Regions from separate parts of the Acidovorax sp. 106 genome, predicted to be linked through region 2. Evidence: riboswitches for the same ligand, from Rfam matches in the RefSeq annotation. Region 2 holds a riboswitch; the other holds the start of a gene.
What was found. Region 2 has a riboswitch for cobalamin ahead of cobM (precorrin-4 C(11)-methyltransferase). Riboswitches for the same ligand answer to the same signal wherever they lie in the genome.
Positions count from the first base shown of each region.

Region 1: another riboswitch for cobalamin. It lies ahead of C8C98_RS21015 (TonB-dependent receptor domain-containing protein); the one in region 2 lies ahead of cobM (precorrin-4 C(11)-methyltransferase).

Region 1 is NZ_RCCC01000001.1:4,780,396-4,784,219, forward strand. It holds gene C8C98_RS21015 (TonB-dependent receptor domain-containing protein) at 1-1,608, opposite strand, end outside; cobalamin riboswitch at 1,695-1,935, opposite strand; gene C8C98_RS21020 (DUF904 domain-containing protein) at 1,984-2,223, shown strand; gene C8C98_RS21025 (cell division protein ZapA) at 2,220-2,570, shown strand; gene C8C98_RS21030 (sulfite exporter TauE/SafE family protein) at 3,039-3,824, shown strand, end outside.
Region 2 is NZ_RCCC01000001.1:1,793,638-1,797,461, reverse strand. It holds gene C8C98_RS07945 (sirohydrochlorin chelatase) at 1-1,062, opposite strand, end outside; gene C8C98_RS07950 (precorrin-8X methylmutase) at 1-1, opposite strand, end outside; gene cobM (precorrin-4 C(11)-methyltransferase) at 1,062-1,868, opposite strand; cobalamin riboswitch at 2,024-2,259, opposite strand; gene C8C98_RS07935 (alpha/beta hydrolase) at 2,294-3,313, opposite strand; gene C8C98_RS07930 (hypothetical protein) at 3,333-3,824, opposite strand, start outside.

The DNA of each region.
Region 1 (3,824 bases), 3.0 Mb from region 2:
GGCCAGTTGCTTGCCAGTGTCCAGATCACGCGGGCGCTGCAGATCGAGCGAGCCGTGCAGTTGCACGGTGCCCACGCGGTGCGATGCGGCCAGCGTCACGCCCTTGTATTCGGCGCGGGCGGTGTTGGCGTAACAGCCCTGTGTCTGCGTGGGCGAACATGCCGAAGCGCCCACAAAGGTGATCAGGTTGGTAACGCGGTTGCGGTAAGCCACGGCCGAGAAGGTGCTGCTGCCCTGGGCATAGCGCAGGCCCAGTTCAGCGTTGTGCGCCGACTCGGGCTTCAAGCTGGCCACGCCGTACTGGCTAAAGCGCTGGTACAACGTGGGCGCACGGAAGGCGGTGCCCACCGAGGCGGTGGCGCGCCATTGCGGCGAGATGGCGTAGCCGTACGCAATACTGCCCGTGTCCTTGCCGCCAAACTCGCTGTCGTCGTCGTGGCGCACGTTGACCTGCACCGTGTGCCCACCGGCGTTGTAGCCATAGCCCAGCGCCACGCCGTTTTGCGAACGGTCGCGGTCGATGGGGTTGTTCTCTAGGTGGTCTTCGCGGCGCTCCAGTGCGGCCGTCAGTTGGTGGGCCCCCTCACGCCATTCGTTCTGGAACAAATAGCCACGCAGGCGCGTGTCCGACAGGTACACCGAGGGCTTGGTTTCGTATTCATCGCGCGAATCGGTCACGCTGAACTTGGTCTTGTAGGCGCTGCTCCACTGTGCCTGCCAATTGAGGCCCAGCGCGTGCATGGTGTGCAGGCTACGGTCGTCATTGCCCAGGCCGCTGTCGTAGCCGCTGTTGGTGTCACCCACCATTAGAGTGCCTTCCAGGCGGTGCACCGCGTTCAGTTGCAAGCCCACGCGGGCATTGCCAGCGGTGTTGCGGTAGCCATCCTTGTCGGGGTTCTGGCCGGCGATGGGGCGGGCGTTGAAGCCATCGCTCTCGTCACGCATCAGGCCCAGTGCGTAGTCCACCGTGCCACTGGCCCCGCTCACACCGGCTTCAAGTTTGGTCGTGCCCCGGTTGCCCACGCCCACAGAAACGAACGGCGCGAAGCCCTTTTCACCGCGCTTGGTAAAGATCTGAATCACACCGCCCAGGGCGTCAGAGCCATACACCGCGCCCGCAGGGCCACGCAAGACTTCGATGCGGTCAATGAGCCCGAGCGGAATGGCCTCCCACGCGGCGCCGCCGGTGGACTGCGAGTCCATGCGCACACCATCGATGTACACGGCAGTGAAGCGGGTTTCTGCACCGCGCAGAAACAGGCTGGTTGCATTGCCTGGGCCGCCATTGCGCGACATCTCCACCCCTGGCAGGCGGGCCAGTAAATCGCCCAGGCCGGTGGCGCCACTGCGTTCAATGCTGTCGCGGTCCACGATGGACACATCGGCCACCAGATCGGAAAGTGGCTGCTCAGTGCGCGTGGCGGCCACCACGGTTTCAGACAAAGAAGGCGTACGCAGGTTTTGCGCCAGCACCGTGGCGCCTGCAGCGGCGGTTTGGGCGTGGGCGGGCACCGACAAGACGCACAGCCCAGTGGCGGCTAGCGCCAACAAATTCGGACGCAAAGACAACGGCGCCAGCTTCCGGGCGCGGGGGATGGGGTAACTCATCGTGGGGGAACTCAATCAACAAACAACCCGTGCCGGCCTCCCCGCCAGCGTGTGGGTGATAAGGCTGTGCCGCCCTTTGATAAGGCGTACACAACCACCGTGTTGGCCGGTATCCGGGCTGGCGGAACGCTCTCCAAAGCCTTCCCAGGGGCTTGTTCAAGGCCCCCAGTGGCATGTGTGAATGGAGAGAGGATCGACTCGATCCGTCCGCTGACCGTTGCGGGGGCAGCGCAGGCCGGGCACGCCACCGTGGTGGTCGCCTTCCTGCTTCCCGTTGAACTGCGGCCTGTGAACCAAGCAGCGAGCACCAACTCGCGGATTTTAGGGCCTCTGCATTCCCCGCCTGGAACAGACGACCCTACAATTGAGGGCTGTATGGCAGAACCCTCCACCACCGATCAGATCGCCGAGCGCGTTGAGCGCCTTTTGGTACGCCACGCCGAGTTGCAACGCACCAATGCCTTGCTGGCCGATCAAGTCAGCGCCCTGACCCAGGAGCGCGATTCACTCAAATCCCGCCTGAACGCAGCGCGCGGCAGAATCGATGCCTTGCTGGAGCGCCTGCCTGCCAACACCGCGCCCGTCGCGCCCGCCCCCACCAAGGAAATCGAATGAAGCAAATCGAGGTGCAGATCCTGCAGCAAAGTTACCTGCTGGCCTGCCCCGAGGGGCAAGAATCGCGCCTGTTGGATGCAGTGGAGCGGGTCGACACCGCCATGACCCGCATCCGCGATGCCGGTAAAGTCCGCGCCCGCGAGCGCATCGCCGTGCTGGCTGCGCTGAACTTGGCTTTTGAAATCGCCGACCGCGATGCAGCGGCGGCCAAGGCAGCAGCAATGCCAGTGCACACCCCTGCCCCCACCCTGGCGGCCACAGCCCCCAGCGATGAAGAAAACCAACGCCTGCAAAGCTTGCTGGGCCGCCTGGACCAGGCGCTGGAGCAAGACGGCCAGCTGCTTTGACGGTGCTGGCTGCGGCCACCCTGGGCAGGCAGCCCATGGTGTGTTTCGGCTTTTAGGCATGGCTGCACGGGCCAGATGGCGGGCCCCGTGGCCGCCAGCCCAGAGCGCAAACGCGTCGGCCACGGCGTTTGGCCCAGGCTTCGCAACCCATCCCCAAATACATCACCGCTTTGCCTGCAACCTCAAGGCCAAAGGCCTACAATGGTGAGGTCTGCGGTGCTGCCGGGCTTTATATTTCCTTGAACCAATGCTCCCTGAGCTCGGGCTTGGTAATTGCCTGGTGAGCGTGATCGTCTCGCGTCAGATGAACCCAACGTCAGGCTGCCCTCGCCCCCCTGAACCCCCGGTTCAGGATGCCGGTCCGGTGGCATTCGCAGACACCTTCTTCTTACGCTTGGCACTCTCTGTGCGAAGCGCTGCCGAGCGGCAGCTCAGCCCCCACTCCAACACCTACGGTACCCCTCCCTTATGCTGGATCCTCTGCTGATTGTTGAGTTGGGCGTTTTGGGTTTGTGCACCGGCTTTCTGGCCGGGCTGCTAGGCATTGGCGGCGGCATGCTGCTGGTGCCATTTCTGACCTACATCCTGGGCGCCAAGCAGGTGGGCCCAGATTTGGCCGTGAAGATGGCCATTGCCACATCGATGGCCACCATTGTGTTCACCTCCATTTCCAGCGTGCGTGCGCACCACAAGCGGGGAGCCGTGCGCTGGGACATCGTGACCAAGCTAGCTCCTGGCATTGTGCTGGGCAGCTTCGCCGCCAGCCTGGGGGTCTTTGCTCTGCTCAAAGGCTCTTTTCTGGCCATCTTCTTTGGCCTGTTCGTCAGCTTTTCTGCCACGCAAATGTTTCTGGACAAAAAACCTGCCCCCACGCGGCAAATGCCTGGCTCGGCAGGCCAGATGGGTGCAGGCGGGGTGATTGGATTTTTGTCGGGCTTGGTTGGCGCAGGGGGAGGCTTTGTCAGTGTGCCGTTCATGACCTGGTGCAACGTGCCCATCCACAACGCGGTGGCCACAAGCGCTGCGCTGGGCTTTCCGATTGCCTTGGCCAACGTGATTGGCTATGTGCTGGGCGGCCAGTCGGTGGCCGATTTACCAGCAGGCTCGCTGGGCTATGTGTGGCTGCCAGCACTGGGAGTGATTGCCACCTGCAGCGTGCTGACGGCCCCATTGGGTGCGAAAGCAGCCCACAACTTGCCCGTGAAAAAACTCAAGCGCGTGTTTGCCAGTCTGCTGTTTGCGCTGGCGGCCTAC
Region 2 (3,824 bases):
TGCGGGCTGGGCCTCGTGGGTGTGCCCGTGGGAATGCGCATGAGGGTGTGGATGGACGTGATCGCCATGACCGTGGTCGTGACGGTGTTCGTGGCTGTGGTCATGCCCGTGTTCATGCGCAGGGTCATGTACCCCGTGCGGGGCATGCAGGTGCACTACGGCCTCAGCGGCCGGGGCATGGGTGTGCTCATGGCTGTGGCCGTGGCCCATGTCGTGCGCCAGTTCGCGGTATTTGCAGCCGTCGCACGGCAGCTTGCTGTCGGGCACGCCCGCGCGCAGGTCGGCCACACGCTGCTCCAGCAGGGCAAAGATTTCTTTCTCAAACCCAAAGTACGAGGCTTGTGCAAACCGCACCTGCGGGTACTGCTGGCGCAGGTGCTCCACCTGGCGGGCAATGCGCTGCATGAGCGTGCCGGTGAACAGGTAATACGGCAGCACCACCACCTGCTTCATGCCCACCAGCACCTGGCGCTGCACCGCGCGCTCCAGGCGCGGCCAGGTGATGCCGGTGAAGGCCAGGTCCACCAGCTCGTGGTCGGTCTCTTCCATCAACCAGCGGGCCATCTTGGCCACGTCGCCATTGGCTTGGCGGTCGGACGAACCCCGCCCCAGCAGCACCACGCCGGTGGTGGTGGGGTCGGGCATGTCCAGCGCGTTCATGCACTTGCGCAGGTTGCGGCGCAGCACATCGAGGATGGGATCGCACGCGGTGAGGTGCGGGCCATACAGAAATTCAGTGCCGGGGCAGTGCTCGCGGGCGTGTTCGATGGCTTCTGGAATCTCCATCTTCACGTGGCCTGCCGCGTTCAAGATGAGCGGCAGCACCAGCACGCGGCGGGCGTTGCGCCCGGCTTGCTGCAGGCCGTCATGCAGGCTAGGGGCGGCAAATTCGATGAAGCACACCTCGATGTTCCAGCCGGGCTGGCGCTCGCGCCACTGGGCTACGAAGCGGTGAATTTCGTCATTGCCCTCGGCCTCGCGTGAGCCGTGGCCGATGAGCAAAATGGTGTCGTCGTGGCGTGCGCCGTGGTGTGTACCGAGGGGCGTGGCTGTGGGTTGCATCAGGAAGTCTCCGTGGACGTTGCAGGCGCACTGGCCTTGCGAAAGCGGTGGGTAAAGCTGGCGTCGTACAACTTGGACTTGGCCAGCGTGGGCCAGTGGCGTGCGCCCAGATTGGGGCTGGCAATCACCATGGCCTGGCTGACCACCTTGGCGTCGCGGCAGCGCTGGCGAATGTCGGCCAACGTACCGCGAATGATGAGTTCCTCGCCCGGCCAGCTGGCCTTGTGCACCACCAACATGGGGGCGTCATCGGCCCAGCCAGCGGCGCGCAGTTGCTCCTGCACTTTGTGCAGCAGGGTGATCGACAAGAAGATGCACAGCGTGCAGTGGTGGCGCGCCAGCTCGGCCAGCGATTCGCCTTCGGGCATGGGGGTGCGGCCTTCCACGCGGGTGAAGATCACGGTCTGCGTGACCTCGGGCAGCGTGAAGCTTTCCACCGCTGCAGCGGCAGACGCCATGGCCGAAGACACTCCCGGCACCACGCGCACGGGCACTCCGGCGGCGTCGAGCGGCTGCACCACTTCAATCAGCGCGCCATACAAGGCCGGGTCGCCCGTTTGCAGGCGAATCACCACCGCGTGCTGCTGCGCCTGCGCAATCAACCACGCAGCCATCTGCTCCAGCGTCATGTCTTTGCTGTCGGCAATGGCGCAGCCGGGCGGCGCCCAGCGGGTCACGGCCTCGTTGACCAGCGAGCCTGCAAAAAGAATGGCGCCTGCGCGCTCTATGAGCGCGCGGCCTTTGACGGTGATGAGCTCCGGATCCCCCGGGCCCGCGCCCACAAACCAAACGGTACCGACCGTCATGGCTGGCGCCAGCCCAGGCAGCACATGGGGGTGCCATGGCTCACCAAATGCTGCGCCACTGGCCATGGGGCCAGTAAAAATAAAGTCTGCATGAAAACCACCCGGACGGACCCAGACCCCTGCCTCCCCGCAGGTTCTGTGAGATAGGCGAGCACGTGGCTCACCCGCTTGTCGGCCGGTCTCCGGGCTGGCGAAATGTTCCTGTGAATCCTTCCCAGGCCGAGGGGCCCAGTGGACATGTGACGCAGGATGAACGCGCGTGCGTTCTTTCGCTTACCGTTGCGGGGGCAGCTCAGGTTGATTGCGACTCGTGGTGGGCCGCGCTCTCCTGATTCCCGTTTAACTGTACCATCGCAATGACAGCACGAGCACCAACGGGGGCGAGTATAGGGCAGCGGGTATCACGCATGGCACAACGCATGGGATCAGTGCAGCGCAAGCGATGCACACAGACCTGCGCCAGGGGATCGTCCCCATTGCTGCACCCACTGCAACACCTGCTGTACGCCATCTGCGCCCGGCGCTTGCAGGCCGTGGTCTGCCCCGGGCAGGCTGCGCGCGCAGTAGGGCGCTGCGCGCCGCTGGGCCGCCTGGGCAAATTGCCCGTAGGCCGCGGCGGGCACCAGTTCGTCACGCTCCCCCCACACTTGCAGCAGAGGCCAGGGGCCGTCGATGAGGGGCTGCTGCACGGGCCACCGCCACAGGTCTCGCCAGTAACGCAGGCTGCGGCCTTGGTGCACACTGGAGTCTGAGGCTGTGCTGGCCTGCATGCGGCCCAAGGCGTCCCAATCGGCACCGTGGCCCGTGCGCAGTGCCTGAAGCCGCCCGGCTTCGCGCGGGTCCAGACCGCTGCTGGAAATCATCACCACGCCGGCCAGATCTGGCCCAGCCACTGCGGCCAGCGCGGGAAGAAGTTCTGCCCCTTCAGAAATACCGACCAGCAACAGCGGTGGTGGCGCTGCACCCACACTGGCGGGCGGCTGTATGGCGACGATCTGGTCCAGCGCAACGCGCGCGTGGGCGGCCCAGTGGGAGAGGCTGTCGCTCTGCACAAAATGGGACGGGCAGTCAGCGGGCGCGGAAGTGTCCTGGGGGTGCACGCCGGGCTTGTGCAGCACCGTGACCTGGGCGTGCAGCAGGCCGCGAAAGTAGCGGTCTGCCAGCGGCCCCATGCCCGCGCAGCCCGAGCCCGGAATCACCACCACGCGGTAGCGCAAGGGCAGCGCCAGCGGGCCGCGCTGCAGCGCCCACAGCGCTTGCGTTGGGTCCTCACCCACACTCAGCCGCAGGGGCGTAAATCGCACGGCGCCCTGCCCTTCAACGGTCTCTGCAGGCGACTGCGGGGCTGCGCAACCGTGCAACCCCGTGACAGCGCACGCAAAAAAGGCCAGCACAAGGCTGGCCTTCACGGTGCGCTGGCGCAGCGAGAGCGCCATAGCGTTCATCGCCACGCGATAACCCACATCACTTCAGGATGATGACCTGCTCAGGCTGCTGCTGCGGCACAGGCATGGGCTGGGGTTGGCCGTCTGCGGGGTAAGCCATCGGTTGTGGAGGTCGCACGCCACGGGACAGGTGTGCATCGGTGTAGCCCAACTGGGTAGCGAGCTGCACGTACACGTCTTGCGCGAGGCTTTGCGAGGTCTCGCGGATCACCTTGGCACGGTTGGGCGGGGCGATGTCGCCGCGCGTGGACAAAATCTTGGTGTCGTTGCCCTGGCCCTGGGCCGAGAACGCCGCCTTGATTTCATAGGTGCGGGTGTTGATGAGCGAGAAGTCGGCCAGCAACTGCAGGCCGTACTGGCGCGTGGCACTGCTGCTGCCCTGCAGGGGAGACAGCGCGTCGGTGAAGTCGATGCTGGAGACCACGCCAAACAGCACGTAGTCGGCGCCGTTGAATTCACCCTTCTTGATGCGGGCGATCACGTCGGTGACCTGGGGCTGCGCCTTGGGCGT